Regions from separate parts of the Siccibacter colletis genome, predicted to be linked through region 2. Evidence: predicted binding sites of a transcription regulator. Region 2 holds the regulator's gene; each other region holds the start of a gene.

Evidence for each region. Region 2 encodes PhoB, which activates phosphate uptake and scavenging genes when phosphate is short. Its sites were predicted from a motif close to CTGTCATAAAACTGNCNNAT; they were not measured.
Region 1: the regulator PhoB is predicted to act here: its motif matches at 2,024-2,043, upstream of ugpB (sn-glycerol-3-phosphate ABC transporter substrate-binding protein UgpB).
Region 3: the regulator PhoB is predicted to act here: its motif matches at 4,737-4,756, upstream of uvrB (excinuclease ABC subunit UvrB).

What each region holds. Positions count from the first base shown of each region.
Region 1 is NZ_CP074352.1:243,900-250,230, forward strand. Features, by position in the region: gene KFZ77_RS01165 (high-affinity branched-chain amino acid ABC transporter permease LivM) at 1-407, shown strand, start outside; gene livG (high-affinity branched-chain amino acid ABC transporter ATP-binding protein LivG) at 404-1,171, shown strand; gene livF (high-affinity branched-chain amino acid ABC transporter ATP-binding protein LivF) at 1,173-1,886, shown strand; gene ugpB (sn-glycerol-3-phosphate ABC transporter substrate-binding protein UgpB) at 2,140-3,456, shown strand; gene ugpA (sn-glycerol-3-phosphate ABC transporter permease UgpA) at 3,661-4,548, shown strand; gene ugpE (sn-glycerol-3-phosphate ABC transporter permease UgpE) at 4,545-5,390, shown strand; gene KFZ77_RS01195 (sn-glycerol-3-phosphate import ATP-binding protein UgpC) at 5,392-6,331, shown strand, end outside.
Region 2 is NZ_CP074352.1:900,947-907,277, reverse strand. Features, by position in the region: gene brnQ (branched-chain amino acid transporter carrier protein BrnQ) at 1-1,286, opposite strand, end outside; gene phoR (phosphate regulon sensor histidine kinase PhoR) at 1,687-2,997, opposite strand; gene phoB (phosphate response regulator transcription factor PhoB) at 3,020-3,709, opposite strand; gene sbcD (exonuclease subunit SbcD) at 3,897-5,111, shown strand; gene sbcC (exonuclease subunit SbcC) at 5,108-6,331, shown strand, end outside.
Region 3 is NZ_CP074352.1:1,226,759-1,233,089, reverse strand. Features, by position in the region: gene moaB (molybdenum cofactor biosynthesis protein B) at 1-182, opposite strand, end outside; gene moaA (GTP 3',8-cyclase MoaA) at 203-1,192, opposite strand; molybdenum cofactor riboswitch at 1,180-1,311, opposite strand; gene yvcK (uridine diphosphate-N-acetylglucosamine-binding protein YvcK) at 1,536-2,444, shown strand; gene uvrB (excinuclease ABC subunit UvrB) at 2,487-4,505, opposite strand; gene KFZ77_RS05930 (ABC transporter ATP-binding protein) at 5,362-6,072, shown strand; gene bioD (dethiobiotin synthase) at 6,069-6,331, opposite strand, start outside.

The DNA of each region.
Region 1 (6,331 bases), 660 kb from region 2:
GGGAAGCGCTGCGCGAAGATGAGATCGCCTGCCGCTCGCTGGGCCTCAACCCGACGCGCATCAAGCTGACGGCGTTTACCATCAGCGCCGCGTTTGCCGGTTTCGCCGGTACGCTGTTCGCCGCGCGCCAGGGCTTCGTCAGCCCGGAATCCTTTACCTTCGCCGAATCGGCCTTTGTGCTGGCGATCGTGGTGTTAGGCGGGATGGGGTCGCAGTTCGCCGTGATCCTTGCTGCCATTCTGCTGGTGGTTTCCCGCGAGCTGATGCGTGACTTTAACGAATACAGCATGCTGATGCTGGGTGGCCTGATGGTGCTGATGATGATCTGGCGTCCGCAGGGCTTACTGCCGATGACGCGTCCGCAGCTGAAGCTGAAAGCAGAGCAAGTGAAAGGAGAGCAGGCATGAGTCAGCCCTTATTATCGGTAAACGGCCTGATGATGCGCTTCGGCGGCCTGCTGGCGGTGAACAACGTCGCCCTCGATCTGCATCCGCAGGAGATCGTCTCGCTGATTGGTCCGAACGGTGCGGGGAAAACCACGGTTTTCAACTGCCTGACCGGTTTCTATAAACCGACCGGCGGCACTATCATGCTGCGTGACCAGCATCTCGAAGGGCTGGCGGGCCAGCAGATTGCCCGCATGGGCGTGGTGCGCACCTTCCAGCACGTGCGGCTGTTTCGCGAGATGACGGTGATTGAAAACCTGCTGGTCGCCCAGCATCAGCAGCTGAAAACCGGCTTGTTCTCCGGTCTGCTGAAAACCCCGGCGTTTCGCAAGACCCACAGTGAGGCGCTGGACCGCGCCGCCACCTGGCTTGAGCGTATCGGTCTGCTGGCGCACGCTAACCGTCAGGCCAGCAACCTGGCCTATGGCGATCAGCGTCGTCTGGAGATCGCCCGCTGCATGGTGACCCAGCCGGAAATCCTGATGCTCGATGAGCCTGCTGCGGGCCTCAATCCGAAAGAGACCAAAGAGCTGGACGAGCTGATCGTCGAGCTGCGCGACCACCACAACACCACCATTTTGCTGATTGAGCACGATATGAAGCTGGTGATGGGCATTTCGGATCGTATCTACGTGGTAAACCAGGGTACGCCGCTGGCGAACGGCACCCCGGAGCAGATCCGTAACAACCCGGATGTTATCCGTGCATACCTGGGCGAGGCATAAGATGGAAAAGGTAATGTTGTCGTTTGACCGGGTGAGTGCGCACTACGGCAAGATTCAGGCGCTGCATGAGGTCAGCCTGACGATTAAGCAGGGCGAGATCGTGACGCTTATCGGCGCGAACGGCGCGGGAAAAACCACGCTGCTCGGCACCCTGTGCGGTGACCCGCGCGCCAGCAGCGGGAAAATCGTGTTTGATGGTAAGGAGATCACCGACTGGCAGACCGCACGCATCATGCGCGAAGCGGTGGCGATTGTACCGGAGGGCCGCCGCGTCTTCTCGCGTATGACGGTGGAAGAGAACCTGGCGATGGGCGGCTTCTTTGCCGAGCGCGCGCAGTACCAGCAGCGTATTCAGCGGGTGTACGATCTGTTCCCGCGTCTGCACGAGCGCCGCATTCAGCGCGCGGGCACCATGTCCGGCGGTGAGCAGCAGATGCTGGCGATTGGCCGCGCGCTGATGAGCCAGCCGCGCCTGTTGCTGCTGGATGAACCCTCGCTGGGCCTCGCACCGATCATCATCCAGCAGATTTTCGATACCATTGAACAGCTGCGCCAGGAGGGCATGACTATCTTCCTCGTCGAGCAGAACGCTAACCAGGCGCTGAAGCTCGCCGACCGCGGCTACGTGCTGGAAAACGGTCATGTGGTGCTGGAAGATACCGGTGACGCGCTGCTCGCCAACGAAGCCGTGCGCAGCGCCTATCTGGGCGGTTAAGTATCAACTAAAAGGCGGCGTATGCTGCCTTTTACTCTTTCCCCTCTATTACGGAAAACGTGGGTGGGGGCGTCAGGCCGCACTCCATAATTTTCGCCATAATACCTTCATCATTCCATCACGCTTCCGCCGCCATCCTGTCACAAGACTGTAAATAAAAAGTTATTTTTCTGTCATTCGCGCATGTCATGTTACCTCGCGAGCACAAAACGCGTGGTTTCGCGCATCCGGCACAACAAGAGAGATAACCCGAATGACATCATTACGACACACTGCTTTGGGGCTGGCGCTGAGCATGGCATTTGCCGGGCAGGCGATGGCTGCAACCTCTATTCCGTTCTGGCACTCAATGGAAGGGGAGTTAGGTAAGGAAGTGGAATCCCTGGCGAGCCGTTTCAACCAGGCGAACCCCGACTACAAGATTGTGCCGGTCTATAAAGGTAACTACGAACAGAACCTCGCGGCGGGCATTGCGGCTTTCCGTACCGGCAACGCGCCGGCCATCCTGCAGGTGTATGAAGTCGGCACCGCCACTATGATGGCCTCCAAAGCGATCAAGCCGGTGTACGAAGTGTTTAAGGATGCGGGCATCAACTTTGATGAATCCCAGTTCGTGCCGACCGTTTCCGGGTACTACACCGATGCGAAAAGCGGTCATCTGCTCTCCCAGCCGTTCAACAGCTCCACGCCGGTGCTGTATTACAACAAAGACGCCTTCAAAAAAGCCGGTTTAGATCCGGAGCAGCCGCCGAAAACCTGGCAGGATCTGGCGGCCTACACCGCGAAGCTGAAAGCAGCCGGGATGAAATGCGGCTACGCCAGCGGCTGGCAGGGCTGGATCCAGATTGAAAACTTCAGCGCCTGGCACGGTCTGCCGGTGGCGACCAAAAATAACGGCTTCGACGGCACCGACGCGGTACTGGAATTCAACAAAGCTGAGCAGGTAAAGCACATCGCCATGCTGCAGGAGATGAACAAGAAGGGCGACTTCACCTACTTCGGGCGCAAGGATGAGTCGACCGAGAAGTTCTATAGCGGTGACTGCGCTATCACTACCGCGTCATCCGGCTCGCTGGCGGATATCCGTCACTACGCCAAATTCAACTACGGTGTTGGCATGATGCCATACGACGCCGACGTGAAAGGCGCGCCACAGAACGCCATTATCGGCGGTGCCAGCCTGTGGGTGATGCAGGGCAAAGATAAAGAAACCTATCAGGGCGTAGCCAAATTCCTCGACTTCCTGGCGAAGCCGGAAAACGCGGCGGAGTGGCACCAGAAGACCGGCTATCTGCCGATCACCAAAGCCGCTTACGACCTGACCCGCGAGCAGGGCTTCTATGACAAAAACCCGGGTGCCGACATCGCGACCCGTCAGATGCTGAACAAGCCGCCGTTGCCGTTCACCAAAGGTCTGCGTCTGGGCAACATGCCGCAGATCCGCACCGTCGTGGATGAAGAGCTGGAAAGCGTCTGGACCGGTAAAAAAGCCCCTCAGCAGGCGCTGGACTCTGCGGTTGAGCGTGGCAACGCGCTGCTGCGCCGCTTCGAGCAGTCTACTAAGTCGTAATCCCGACGGCGGATTGGCCTGGCGGGCGCGCTTTGCTTACCCGCCCTACGGCAGGGATTGCCGGGTTGGTACAGGGGGGGCTTCGTCTTACCCGCTCTGCACAGGATTGACGAGTCGGCTTCGCTTCGCGGGCCTGTAATATGCCTTATGTAGGCCGGGTAAGGCGAAGCCGCACCCGGCATTTTTTCAGGAAAGCGTTTCTCTATGTCATCATCCCGTCCGGTGTTCCGCTCGCGCTGGCTGCCTTATCTTCTGGTCGCCCCGCAGCTCATCATCACAATCATCTTCTTTATCTGGCCTGCGGGCGAAGCGCTCTGGTATTCGGTGCAAAGCGTCGATCCGTTCGGGCTGTCCAGCCAGTTTGTCGGCCTCGATAATTTTGTCGGCCTGTTCAACGACAGTTACTATCTCGACGCCTTCTGGACCACCATTAAATTCAGCGCCATGGTCACCGTTTCCGGGCTGCTGGTGTCGCTGTTCTTTGCGGCGCTGGTCGATTACGTGGTGCGCGGCAGCCGTCTTTACCAGACGCTGATGCTGTTACCCTATGCCGTTGCCCCTGCCGTTGCGGCGGTTCTGTGGATCTTCCTGTTTAACCCAGGGCGCGGCCTGATCACTCATTTTCTCGGCGAATTCGGCTATGGCTGGAACCACGCCCAGAACAGCGGGCAGGCGATGTTCCTGGTGGTCTTCGCCTCGGTGTGGAAGCAGATCAGCTATAACTTCCTGTTCTTCTTCGCTGCGCTGCAATCTATCCCGCGTTCGCTGGTGGAAGCTGCCGCTATCGACGGGGCCGGGCCAGTGCGCCGCTTCTTTAAGCTGTCACTGCCGCTGATTGCGCCGGTGAGCTTCTTCCTGCTGGTGGTTAACCTCGTCTACGCCTTCTTCGACACCTTCCCGGTGATCGACGCGGCGACCGCAGGCGGCCCGGTGCAGGCCACTACCACGCTTATCTACAAAATCTACCGCGAAGGCTTTGCCGGGCTGGATCTCTCATCGTCTGCCGCGCAGTCGGTGGTGCTGATGGCGTTGGTGATTGTCCTGACCGTGGTGCAGTTCCGCTACGTGGAAAGTAAGGTGCGCTATCAATGATCGAGAACCGTCGCGGGCTGACGATTTTCAGCCATACCCTGCTCATTCTGGGCATTGCCGCCATCCTGTTTCCGCTCTATGTCGCGGTGGTGGCGGCCACTCTCGACAGCAAAGCGGTGTTTGAGACGCCGATGACCCTGATCCCAGGCGGCCATCTGTGGGAAAACCTGTCGCACATCTGGACCCAGGGCGTGACCGGCGGTGGTACGCCGTTCAGCCTGATGCTGCTCAACAGTTTCATCATGGCGCTGGCGATCACCGTGGGCAAAATCACGGTATCGATGCTGTCGGCCTTTGCCATCGTCTGGTTCCGCTTTCCGCTGCGTAACCTGTTCTTCTGGATGATCTTTATCACCCTGATGCTGCCGGTTGAGGTGCGTATCTTCCCGACGGTGGAAGTGATTGCCAGGCTGGATCTGCTCGACAGCTATACCGGCCTGACGCTGCCGCTGATGGCATCGGCGACCGCGACCTTCCTGTTCCGCCAGTTCTTTATGACGCTGCCGGACGAGCTAATGGAAGCGGCGCGCATTGATGGCGCCTCGCCGATGCGCTTTTTCCGCGACATCGTGCTGCCGCTGTCGAAAACCAACCTCGCGGCGCTGTTCGTGATCACCTTTATCTACGGCTGGAACCAGTACCTGTGGCCGCTGCTGATCATCAGTGATGCGGACCTGGGCACCGCGGTGGCAGGTATCAAAGGGATGATCGCCACCGGCGACGGCAGTACCCAGTGGAATCAGGTGATGGCGGCGATGCTGCTCACCATGATCCCCCCCATCGTTATCGTTTTAGCCATGCAGCGCGCGTTCGTGCGTGGTTTAGTGGACAGTGAGAAATAAAATGGCCGGACTGAAATTACAGGCAGTAACCAAAAGTTGGGATGGCAAAACCCAGGTCATTCAGCCGCTGACGCTGGACGTCGCGGACGGAGAGTTTATCGTCATGGTCGGGCCGTCCGGCTGTGGCAAATCGACGCTGCTGCGCATGGTCGCCGGGCTGGAGCAGGTGTCGGCCGGTGATATCTGGATCGACAATCAGCGTGTCACTAATCTGGAGCCAAAAGAGCGCGGCATCGCGATGGTGTTCCAGAACTATGCGCTCTATCCGCACATGAGCGTGGAAGAGAACATGGCCTGGGGACTGAAAATTCGCGGGATGGGTAAAGCGCACATCGAGGAGCGCGTCCGGGAGGCGGCGCGTATTCTGGAGCTGGATGCGCTGCTGAAACGTCGTCCGCGCGAGCTCTCCGGCGGGCAGCGTCAGCGCGTGGCGATGGGCCGCGCCATCGTGCGCGATCCGGCGGTGTTCCTGTTCGATGAACCGCTCTCTAACCTTGATGCCAAACTGCGCGTGCAGATGCGTCTGGAGTTGCAACACCTGCACCGCCGCCTGAAAACCACCAGCCTGTACGTCACCCACGACCAGGTGGAGGCCATGACCCTGGCGCAGCGCGTGATGGTGATGAACAAGGGCATCGCCGAGCAGATCGGCACTCCGGTGGAAGTGTATGAGAAACCGGCCAGCCGCTTCGTGGCGAGCTTTATCGGCTCCCCGGCGATGAACCTGCTGGAAGGGCGTATCGGCGTGTCGGGTAGCCATTTTGAGATGAATGATGGCATCACGCTGCCGCTGGGCCAGCAGCGCCTCAGCCTGGCGGGCCGCAAGGTGACGCTGGGTATCCGCCCGGAACATATTGCGCTAAGCTCACAGGCCGCAGGCGGCATTCCGCTGGTGATGGACACCCTTGAGATGCTGGGGGCCGACAACCTCGCGCATGGCC
Region 2 (6,331 bases):
GCGCGGTCCCAGATGATGGAGGCCACCAGCACCACCAGCGACGGGATGAGCCACGCCAGGTTTTGATCGGCCAGCGGCAGATGCTGCATCCAGCCCGGCAGGGTATCCGCCAGCGCCGAGGCTTTAACGCCGTCGATCAGACCCAGCACCAGGCTCACAAACATCGCCGGGGCAATCACGCGGGTCGCGTTGTTCCACCACGGGCGGGTGAAGCTTAACACAATCAGCACGATGCACGGCGGGTAAATGGCAGTCAGCACCGGCACGGAGATCTGGATCAGATGGCTCAGGCCGAGGTTAGAGACCAGCATGGAGAAGCCGCCAAGGATAAATACCAGCGTGCGATAGGAGAGCGGCAGGTACTGGGCGAAGAACTCGGCGCAGGCACAGGTCAGGCCAACCGCGGTCACCATGCAGGCGATGAAGATCAGCGCCGCCAGCAGGAAGCTGCCGCCGTTGCCGAAGGTGTGCTGGACGTAAGCATGCAGGATAGCCGCGCCGTTAGCAGACTGATCCACAAGGCTTGCGCTGTCGGAACCCAGACGGAACAGCGCCAGGTAAAGCAGCGTCAGGCCGACACCGGCAATCAGGCCAGCCCACACGGTGTAGCGGGTCAGCAGGCGGGCATCGCTCACGCCACGGGAACGTGCGGCGTTGACGATAACGATGCCGAACACCAGCGCGCCGAGGGTGTCCATCGTCAGATAGCCGTTCACAAAGCCGTTAGAGAATGCCGCATTCTGATAGGCGTCGGTCGCCACGCTGATATCCCCCGCCGGCCAGACGATAGCGGCCACGCTCAGCACCACCAGCGCCAGAATTTTCAGCGGCGCAAGGAAATTGCCCACGGTATCCAGCAGTTTGCCCGGATAGAGCGACACACCAATCACCAGCAGGAAGTAGACGATGCTGTAGATCAGCAGCGGCGCAACGCCGGTGCCGGTCAGCGGCGCGATGCCCACTTCAAAGGAGACGGTGGCGGTACGCGGCGTGGCGAACAGCGGCCCGACAGCGAGATAGCACACCGTAGCCAGCAGCACGCCCGCTTTTTTGCCAATCGGCGTGCTCAGGTTATCAACACCGCCGCCCACGCGAGCCAGTGCAATCACCGTCAGTACCGGCAGACCAACCGCAGTAAGCAGAAAACCCAACGCGGCAGTCCAGACGTTTTCGCCTGCCTGTAAGCCAACCATTGGAGGGAAGATGATATTGCCTGCGCCAACGAACAGCGCGAAGGTCATAAAGCCCAGGGCAATAATGTCGCGTGATTTTAAGTGATGGGTCATAAAACTCTTACGGCTCGTGGATATGGTGTTGTCGTTAAAAAGGCTTTTCGCCGTAACGTGGCGAAAAAGTGGTGATTACCTTGAAAAACAGCGGGATATGCTTCCCGGTTACGCAGGCGAAGAATAGTTTTTCGAATTACCGCGCAATCACAGTCTGACAGGTAACAACAGGGGCGCAATTTAAACGCTTATAACGTTTAAAGGCAAGGCGGGATCGTAAAACCAGACCATTATTCCAGATATGCAAAACGGACCAGTTTAAAACACTGTTTATTCACTTTAGCCACCGCCATTCATGCGACCAAAAAAGCATCAACTGGCGGAAAGCAATCATAGGTTTTACTTATGCGAAAAGGAAAAAGGCCAGAAATCTGGCCTGATGGAAAGTGATGCTGACAGCTTAAGAGGTGACCGCTTCGCGCGACGGCTGCACGATCAGCCGTTCAGGCAGGGTAAAGGAGAAGCAGGCTCCTTTTCCGGGCGCGCTTTCGATATCCAGTCGGGCGTCGTGATGGTTCACGGCGTGTTTGACGATCGCCAGCCCCAGCCCGCTGCCGCCGGTCTGGCGCGAGCGCGCTTTATCGACCCGGTAGAAGCGCTCGGTAAGGCGCGGAATGTGCTCTGAGGCGATCCCCGGCCCGTTATCAGAAACGCTGAACCAGGCACCGTGCGGCACGCGCTTCCAGCATACGGTGATCTCGGTGCCCACCGGCGTATGGTTAACCGCGTTATACACCAGGTTCGACATCGCGCTGCGCAGCTGCTCCTCATTACCGAGCACCACCAGATCCGGCTCGATCTCAAAGTGCAGCACGTGATTGCCGTGACTGAGGGTTTGCGCTTCGCGCTCCACGACGCGCAGCATCATCGGCACATCAATCTTTTCATTCAGCACCAGCGTCGGCGACGCCTCAATTTTTGACAGCGTCAGTAGCTGTTTCACCAGCCCTTCCATGCGGGAGGTCTGCTCGCGCATGGTGTGCAGCGCCCGGGAGCGTAACGGCTCATCAAGCTTCTGCTCCTGCATCATCTCCAGATAGCCCTGTAGCACCGTCAGCGGCGTGCGCAGCTCATGGCTGACGTTGGCGAAGAAGTTGCGCCGCGCCCCTTCGAGCTGGTGCATCTGGGTGATGTCCCGCGCCGCCATCAGCAGCTGTTGCTCGCTGTAAGGCATAATGCGGAACTCCAGATGGCGGCCGTTGTTGAGCACCAGATTGAGCGGACGGGAGAAGTCCTGCTTGTGAAGGTATTCGGTAAATTCCGGATAGCGCAGCAGGTTGAGAATGTTTTGCCCGTTATCATCCGGCCAGCGCAGCCCCAGCAGCTGTTGTGCCAGGCCGTTACACCAGAACATGGTACCCTCTTCGGTGGTGAGGATTACCGCGTCCGGCAGCGACTCGGCCCCGCTGCGAAAGCGTTTGATCAGGCTACCCAGTTCGCGACGGCGCTTTTTATTGCGCATCTGCATCTGGTACAGCCCGTAGAGCAGCGGCTCCCAGCTGCCGCTGCCCGGCGGCGGCGTCATGCTGCGGTCAACCCACAGCCACCAGGAGAGGCGAAGAAGATTCCAGAAATGCCAGATGAGCAGTCCGGTTACCGCCGCCAGCAAAAACCACGGCAGATAACCAAATATCGCGCCAAGGATGAATGCGGGAAGGCAACATAACACCAGCTCCAGCACCAGCCTTTTCCATGACAGCCGTTCCAGCACGGGTCACACTCCAGTCAGATTGTCAGAAACGCGCAGAGAAACGATATCCCGTCCCGCGTACCGTTTGCACCATACGATCGTGGCCGCTGTGTTCCAGCGCCTTGCGCAGACGACGAATATGCACATCCACCGTGCGATCCTCGACGTACACGTTGGTGCCCCAGACGTTGTTCAGCAGCTGTTCGCGGCTGTATACGCGCTCCGGGTGAGTCATGAAGAAGTGTAACAGCTTAAATTCAGTCGGTCCCATGTCCAGCGGATTGTCGCCGGTCATGACGCGGTGTGATGACGGGTCGAGACTTAAGCCCTGCATCTCGATCACCTCTTCCACCGCCATCGGCGAAATGCGGCGCATAACGGCTTTGATGCGCGCCACCAGCTCTTTCGGCGAGAAGGGTTTGGTGATGTAGTCATCGGCACCGGTTTCCAGCCCGCGTACCCTGTCTTCCTCTTCACCGCGCGCGGTCAGCATCATCACCGGAATATCACGGGTGAGGGCTTCGCGTTTGAGATGCTTGATGAACTGCAGGCCGGAACCGCCAGGCAGCATCCAGTCGAGCAAAATAAGATCGGGCCAGGGTTCATTGAGATTGTTTACTGCGCTGTCATAATCCTCAGCTTCAACAGGCTGAAAGCCGTTTTGCTCGAGCACGAAGCACACCATTTCACGGATAGGAGCTTCATCTTCTACGACCAGAATGCGTCTCGCCATAATTTGCCCTGTTATATAAGTCATCAATATTAAACGCGGCGCCATTATGCTTCACATTTATGACAGATTTATGAAAAACATGACCGGTATATGACCGCAGAAAATGAGTATGTCACAGCGTCGCGACATCTCCCGTCCAGCTTGTTTATAATCGCCCCCACGCATTTTTTCCATGAAGGATCCCCGCATGCGCCTGATTCACACCTCTGACTGGCACCTTGGGCAGAATTTTTATACCAAAAGCCGCGCCGCCGAGCATCAGGCGTTTCTCGACTGGCTGGTCGCGACCGCGGCAGAGCAGCAGGTGGACGCCATCATCGTGGCGGGGGATATCTTTGATACCGGCACGCCGCCGAGTTACGCCCGCGAGCTGTACAACCGGTTTGTGGTGAATCTGCAGGCCACCGGCTGCCAGCTCATCGTGCTGGGCGGGAACCACGACTCGGTCGCCACGCTGAATGAATCCCGCGAGCTGCTGGCCTGCCTCAACACCTGGGTGTTCGCCAGCGCCGGGCTGGTGGCCGAGAACCAGGCCCGGGTACTGCAGTGCCGCGACGGCACGCCCGGGGCGATCCTCTGCCCGGTGCCGTTTCTGCGCCCGCGCGACATCGTAAAAAGCCAGGCGGGTCTGTCCGGCAGCGAAAAACAGACCCAACTGCTGCACGCCATTACCGATCACTACCAGCAGTGCTATGACGCGGCCTGCGCCCTGCGCGGGGATCGCGACCTGCCGATCATCGTCACCGGGCACCTTACTACCGTCGGGGCCAGCAAAAGCGATGCGGTGCGCGACATCTATATCGGCACCCTGGAGGCGTTCCCGGCGGAGCGCTTCCCCGCCGCGGATTACATCGCGCTGGGGCATATTCACCGCCCGCAGAAGGTGGTTTCCACCGGGCACATCCGCTACTGCGGGTCGCCCATCGCCCTGAGCTTCGATGAAACCGGCAGCGAGAAAAGCGTGCTGCTGGTGGAGTTCAGCCACGGCAAACTCCAGGACATTACACCGCTGCCGGTGCCGGTCACCCAGCCGCTGGCGGTGCTGAAAGGCGATTTAACCGCGATTGAAAGCCAGCTGGAACGCTGGCGCGATGCCCCCGCCAGCCCCAAAGTGTGGCTGGATATTGAAGTCAGCGGCGAGGCCTTTATGTATGACATGCAGCGCCAGGTGCTGGCGATGACGGAAGATCTGCCGGTAGAGGTAGTGCTGCTGCGCCGCAGCCGCGAACAGCGCGAGCAGATGGCTGCCGGAGAGCACTACGAAACCCTGAGCGAGCTACAGGTTGAAGAGGTGTTTGACCGTCGGCTGGCGCTGGAAGCGCTGAGCGAGGAAGAAAAACCGCCGCTGCGCACCCTGTTAGCCCGAACGCTGGAAGAGATGCAGCAGGAGGATGACGCATGAAAATCCTGAGCCTGCGGTTAAAAAACCTGAACTCCCTGAAAGGCGAGTGGAAAATCGACTTTACCGCCGAGCCGTTCGCCAGCAACGGTCTGTTTGCCATCACCGGCCCCACCGGGGCGGGGAAAACCACCCTGCTGGACGCCATCTGCCTGGCGCTTTATCACAAGACGCCGCGCCTGAGTAATATTTCCCAGGCGCAGAACGATCTCATGACCCGCGATACCGCCGAGTGCCTGGCGGAGGTGGAGTTTGAAGTAAAAGGCGTGGCGTATCGCGCGTTCTGGAGCCAGTACCGGGCGCGTAATCAGATCGAAGGCAACCTGCAGGCGCCGCGCGTCGAGCTGGCCCAGGTCAGCGACGGCAAAATCCTCGCCGATAAAATTAAAGACAAGCTGGATATGGTCGCCGCCCTCACCGGGCTGGACTACGACCGCTTCACCCGGTCGATGATGCTCTCCCAGGGGCAGTTTGCCGCCTTCCTCAATGCCGACGCCAAAGAGCGCGCCGAACTGCTGGAGGAGCTGACCGGCACCGAAATTTACGGCCTGATTTCGGCAAAAGTCTTTGAAAAGCATAAGGAAGCGCGCAGCGCGCTGGAGAAGCTCGAAGCCCAGGCGCAGGGCGTGATGTTGCTCGACGCCGAACAGCACCAGCAGCTGACGCAAAGTTTGCAGGCGCTTACTGACGAAGAAAAACAGCGTGTCGCCGAACAGCAGACGCTTCAGGCGCAGCAGCAGTGGCTGAACCAGCTGGCCGGGCTGACGGCGGAACAGCAGCGCACCCGCCAGGCGCATGCCGGGGCGGAACAGGCGCTGAAAGAGGCCGCACCGGCGCTGGAACAGCTCAGCCGCGCCCTGCCCGCCGAGAAGCTGCGGCCCTGGTGGCAGCAGCGCCAGGAGCGTCAGCAGGCGCAGCAGCAGATCGCCCGGCAGCGAGAGAATGTGAATGCTCGCTTACAGCAGGCGAGAGTACGCCGCCAGCAGGTGCGCCAGCTGGCTGACGGCCAGCTCAGGTCGCTGCACGCTGAAATCAGCCAGACCGAGAGCTGGTTGAGCCAGCACGACCGCTACCGCCTGTGGAGCGCGGAGCTGACCGGCTGGCGCATGGCCTTTGCTCAGCAGCAGCGCGATGAAAAACAGCGCCGGGAACGCGAGCAGGCTATCGCGGCCAGTCAACAGAAGCTGGCGTTGCTGCCAGCGGCGGCGCTCTCCCTGAACCGG
Region 3 (6,331 bases), 330 kb from region 2:
ACCTGGGCGCGGATGGCGTAGCGGTTCTCTTTCACGATGGCGTTGTCCACCACCAGATGCCCGGCGTCGATCGCGGCGTCGCGCAGATAGTGGCCGGAGGTATCGTCTTCGTCCGTGCGGCGGTTAGACACCGTCAGAATAGCGATATTAAGCGGAATAAATTCAGCGCTGGGCTGGCTCATGATCTCTCCTTGCGGCGCGGTTAGCCGCCGATATACGACAGGTTCTGGGTGATGCCGGTATTGCCCTGATGCAGGAAGTGCGTCTGCTTTTTGTGGCTGAGCGCCCCGGCAATGCGGGCTTCCAGCGCAGCCTGCTGGCTGTCGTCCTGCAGCAGCTCGCGCAGATCCACCCCGCCATCGCCGAACAGGCACAGGTGCAGCTTGCCAACAGACGACACGCGCAGACGGTTACAGCTGGCGCAGAAATCTTTTTCGTAGGGCATGATGAGGCCGATTTCACCGGCGTAGTCCGGGTGGCAGAACACCTGCGCCGGGCCATCGCTGCGGCTGCGCAGCTGGCGGATCCAGCCGCGACGCAGCAGCTCATCGCGCAGCACCGCGCCGGAGAGGTGGTGCTTGCGGAACAGCTCGCTGCCCTCGCCGGTCTCCATCAGTTCAATAAAGCGTAACTGAATCGGGCGCGGCTGGATCCAGTTAAGGAAGGTGTCGAGCTGGTGATGGTTCACGTCGCGCATCAATACGGTATTCACCTTCACCCGCTCAAAACCGGCGTCAAAGGCGGCATCGATGCCGGCCATCACCTGATGGAATTTGTCCTGCCCGGTGATGGCGTGAAACTGACGCGCGTCAAGGCTGTCAACGCTGACGTTAATGGCGGTCAGACCGGCATCGCGCCACTGCGCCACGTCACGCGCCAGACGGTAGCCGTTGGTGGTGACCGCAATCTGGCGGATGGCGGCGTTTTCACGCACCGCAGCAATCACATCGGTGAAATCGCGGCGCAGCGAGGGTTCGCCACCGGTGAGGCGCACTTTCTCAGTGCCGAGCGCGGCAAAGGTGCGGGTCACCCGACGAATTTCATCGAGGTTCAGAAAGCTTTTATTGGTGACGCCGCCGGGCTTGTAGCCATCCGGCAGACAGTAGGTGCAACGAAAGTTGCAGACGTCGGTGATCGACAGACGTAAGTAATAAAACTTACGCGCAAATGCGTCAGTGAGTTGTGAGACCATGTACACCTTTCCAGTTCGGGAGGCACAGCTATTTCTGGCTGTACCCTGGTGGCTTATGCCACGGCCAGCGCGCCATATCCGAAGACCCAGGCGAGAAGGCTAGAGTGTTGTTTCATCAGTAAATGAAACAGGTAACTGCAATAGTAGCGCGTAAGCGAAGGTTGAACCATCGGCTTTTTCGCTATGTAAATATTTATATAACGCGCTTATTGCAGCAATTCGCAGCAGAATACGTGAAAGCAAATGAATTGCCATGATATGCATCATTTTACGCCGGTGACGGTTAGTTTTTTAACGTAATTTGCGCTACCGTAGCAGCGTCAGTCAGTGATAAGGATTTTCTATGCGTAATCGCACGTTTGCGGATCTTGACCGCGTTGTCGCTCTGGGCGGCGGGCACGGTCTCGGGCGCGTCATGTCGTCTCTCTCTTCCCTCGGTTCGCGCCTGACCGGTATCGTCACCACCACCGATAACGGCGGTTCTACCGGACGCATTCGCCGCTCCGAAGGCGGTATCGCCTGGGGTGATATGCGCAACTGTCTGAACCAGTTAATTACCGAACCGAGCGTCGCCTCGGCGATGTTTGAGTATCGTTTTGGCGGTAACGGCGAACTTTCCGGGCATAACCTCGGAAATCTGATGTTAAAGGCGCTGGATCACCTGAGCGTGCGGCCTCTCGAAGCCATCAATATCATTCGTAACCTGCTGAAGGTGGATGCGTTTTTGATCCCGATGTCGGAGCACCCGGTGGATCTGATGGCGCTGGATGCGGAAGGCAATCATGTATACGGCGAGGTGAGCGTGGACGCGCTGGAGCTGCCGCCGACGGAGCTGATGCTCTACCCGCCTGCGCCTGCCACCCGGGAGGCGGTCGATGCGATTGCCGAAGCGGACTTAATTCTGATTGGCCCCGGCAGCTTTTACACCAGCCTGATCCCCCTGCTGCTGCTGCCCGATCTTGCTCAGGCGCTGCGGCGCACCCCTGCCCCGGTGGTTTACATCGGTAATCTTGGTCGCGAGCTGAGTCCGGCGGCGGCGAGCCTGGCGCTGCATGAGAAGCTGGCGCTGATGGAACAGTACGTCGGCAAGAAAATCATTGATGCGGTGGTGGTCGGTCCGAAAGTGGACGTTAGCGGTATTGAAGGGCGCCTGGTGATCCAGGAGCCGCTGGAGGCCTCGGACGTGCCCTACCGCCACGACCGGCACCTGCTGCGCGCTGCGCTGGAAAAAGCGATTCAGGAACTGGGATAAGTACCCCCTCCCGCGGCGGGAGAGGGTCTCCGGGAGCAGGACTCAGGAGGCGGCGATAAACAGCTCGCGTAACTGATGCAGTTTGTCGCGCAGCTCGGCGGCCTGCTCGAACTCAAGGTTCTGGGCCGCCTCCAGCATCTGGGTTTCCAGCTGCTGGATCTTCTGGCTCAGCGCCTTCGGCGTCAGCGCCAGTTCATCATCCTCAACGATCACCGGACGTGACTTACCGCGCCCTTTGGCTTTGGTTTTCGCCAGCCCTTCGCCCAGCTGCAGGATGTCCACCACCTTCTTGTTCAGCCCCTGCGGCACGATGCCGTGCTCTTCGTTGTACTTCTGCTGCTTCTCACGGCGACGCTCGGTTTCGCTAATCGCCTTCGCCATTGACGGTGTGATCTTATCGCCGTAAAGAATGGCTTTACCGTTGACGTTACGCGCCGCACGACCGATGGTCTGGATCAGCGAACGTTCCGAACGCAGGAAGCCCTCTTTGTCGGCATCCAGAATAGCGACCAGCGAGACTTCCGGCATATCCAGCCCCTCACGCAGCAGGTTGATACCCACCAGCACGTCAAACTCGCCGAGGCGCAGGTCGCGAATAATCTCCATGCGCTCCACGGTATCGATATCCGAGTGCAGATAGCGCACCTTCTCGCCGTGCTCCTCCAGGTATTCGGTTAAGTCCTCGGCCATACGCTTGGTCAGGGTAGTGACCAGCACGCGCTCGTTAATGGCGACGCGCTTGCGGATCTCTGAGAGCAGGTCATCGACCTGGGTCGCTACTGGACGCACTTCGATAATCGGGTCGAGCAGACCGGTCGGACGCACCACCTGGTCCACGATTTCAGTGCCGGATTTTTCCAGCTCGTAGTTGCCAGGCGTTGCCGAGACGTAAATGGTTTGCGGTGCCAGCGCCTCGAACTCTTCAAATTTCATCGGACGGTTATCCAGCGCCGACGGCAGGCGGAAGCCGTACTCCACCAGCGTCTCTTTACGCGCCCGGTCGCCGCGGTACATGCCGCCAATCTGCGGAATGGTAACGTGGGATTCGTCCACCACCAGCAGGCCATCGGCAGGCAGGTAGTCAAACAGCGTCGGCGGCGCTTCGCCCGGCCCACGCCCGGAGAGGTAGCGCGAGTAGTTTTCAATACCCGAGCAGTAGCCCAGCTCGTTCATCATTTCGAGATCGAACTGGGTGCGCTGGGTCAGGCGCTGCTCTTCCAGCAGCTTGTTGTTTTCCAGCAGCGTTTTACGGCGGTCCGCCAGATCGACTTTGATCTCTTCCATCGCCTGTACGATGCGCTCGCGCGGCGTCACGTAGTGGGTTTTTGGGTAGACGGTAAAGCGCTGGATCACGGATTCAACGTGGCCGGTGAGCGGGTCGAACAGCGACAGGCGCTCCACTTCCTCGTCGAACAGCTCAACGCGCAGCGCGAAATCGTCAGACTCCGCCGGGAAGATATCAATCACCTCGCCGCGCACCCGGAAGGTGCCGCGCTGAAACGCCTGATCGTTACGCCCGTACTGCAGCTCCGCCAGCCGACGCACAATGGCGCGCTGATCGATGATCATGCCTTTGGTCAGGTGCAGCATCATCTTCAGATAGAGGTCCGGGTCGCCCAGACCGTAGATGGCCGACACCGACGCCACCACGACGACGTCACGACGCTCCAGCAGCGCTTTGGTTGCAGAGAGACGCATCTGCTCGATGTGCTCGTTCACCGACGAATCCTTCTCGATAAAGGTGTCGGAGCTCGGCACGTAGGCCTCGGGCTGGTAGTAGTCGTAGTAGGAGACGAAATACTCCACCGCGTTATCCGGGAAGAACTCTTTCATCTCGCCGTACAGCTGCGCCGCCAGGGTTTTGTTGGGAGCCAGCACCATCGTGGGGCGCTGCAGGTCGGCAATAACGTTGGCCACGGTAAAAGTCTTACCCGAACCGGTCACGCCAAGCAGCGTCTGATGGGCCAGGCCATCCTCCAGCCCCTCTTTCAGGCGACGAATCGCCTCAGGCTGGTCACCTGACGGGCGGAAGGCGGAATTTAATTTGAACGGTTTACTCATGGATGGCTACCTGATGACGATGTGCGCGGGCCGAGGGGTAATTTTACTCGCCATGCTATATTTTGCCAGTAAATTATACTGGATGGAAATCCAGTATCGAATGACAGGATGTGCGTTATCGGGTTAAAACATGGCCCGGTTGGGCGGGCTATTTCTTCTCTGGCGATATAAAACACCAGGCCAACGGTTTATCCCCAGAAAAAGTTGCCTTTTAACATTTGTCAAGGATGCATATAAAAGTTTCATGACAGGCGATGACACTTTTCTTACAGCCATTGCTTTTAATTAACGTGCTGATATTAAATAGTTTTTAAAAAAAGGCGGCTTTCGAGCCAATTCAGGCGTAACCCGCGTCCGCTCTCGCTTGTCGCATGTTTTCTAACTCTAATACACAAGGTTATCCACAGGAATAGTGGATAACTCAACCCGAGCCAGAGTGCTACTGCCCGCAAAAGATCCCTCCGGTTTGCGCAACGCGCCGCAAAAAAAAATTTATAGCAAAATTTTGCCGGTCTCACGCCCCGTTTCCGGCAATAGCTGCTAGCCGGTTAAGGCGGATCAAAAGCGATCCTTTTTCCTGATTCTGGTGCGTCTGCACCACCATACCGCGCGCTCAGGCTCGCAACAGGTGCAGCGCCGCCAGCAGCCTGCACGAACATGCAGCACCCGGCTGCTTTTTTGTCGGTATTGTCCCAAATAACGCCAACCCGCTGGTGATTTATCCGTGCTGGCAAGGGAATTGCAGAACTCTGTTCCTGGAACTCAACCCCGCCCGTGGGGCAAGGCGCTGGATGCCGGGTATCCGGGTTAGCAGCGGCCACGCCGCCTGAAGTTCCTCACCGAATAAGGAGTCAGCATGTTGAGTTTACGCGCGGTTAATCACTACTACGGCACGCATCACAGCCTGTGGAATGTCGATCTTGAACTGCTTCCCGGGGAGTGCACCTGCGTGACCGGGCTGCCCGGCATGGGCAAAACCACCCTGCTGAACTGCATTGCCGGTCATCTGCCAGTGGAGAGCGGCAGCATTCTCTGGCACGACGCCGGCAAGCCAGCCCGGGATCTTCAGGGCGTGAGCGCGGAGGCGCGCATGGCGTTGGGTATCAGTTACGTTCCCGAGGACCGGCGCATCTTTTCACGGCTGACGGTGGAGGAAAATCTGCAGCTGGCGATGATGGCGGCCACCGGGCAGCCGCAGGCGATCCCGGCGGATATCTTCGATCTGTTTCCTGAGCTGTACGGTTTGCGACAGCGGCGCGGTGCCGAGCTGGAAGAGGAGAGCCTGCATCAGCTCAGCCTCGCCCGGGCGCTGGTGACCCGCCCGCGGCTGCTGATCCTTGACGAGCCAACCCGTGGGATTGGGCACAATATGATGCAGACGCTGTGTGCGGTGATCGTACGCCTGAATCGTGAACTGGGGCTGACGGTGCTGCTGGTCGAACAGCGCCTGTCATTTATCCGCCACGTCGCTGATCGCTTCTGTCTGCTGCATCGCGGGCGCAACGTGGCGCAGGGAAGCGTCGCCCAGCTGGATGACAAGCTGCTGGCGCACTGGATGGCGCCTTAGCGCAGCCCGTCCAGTTGCAGGTAGCGGCCCACGTCCTGCTGCTCCGCCTCGCCGCCCAGCCACGGGATCTCCCCGAAGAACGGGGCGTCGATCTTCTGGCGCAGCGTGGTGAGGTATTCCGCATGGCGTTTACCCGGTGCCACCACATCGTTGGCGATCCAGCCTGCCAGCGGCAGCCCGGCGCTGCGCACCGCCTGAGCGGTAAGCATGGCGTGGTTGATACACCCGAGCTTCACCCCCACCACCAGAATCACCGGCA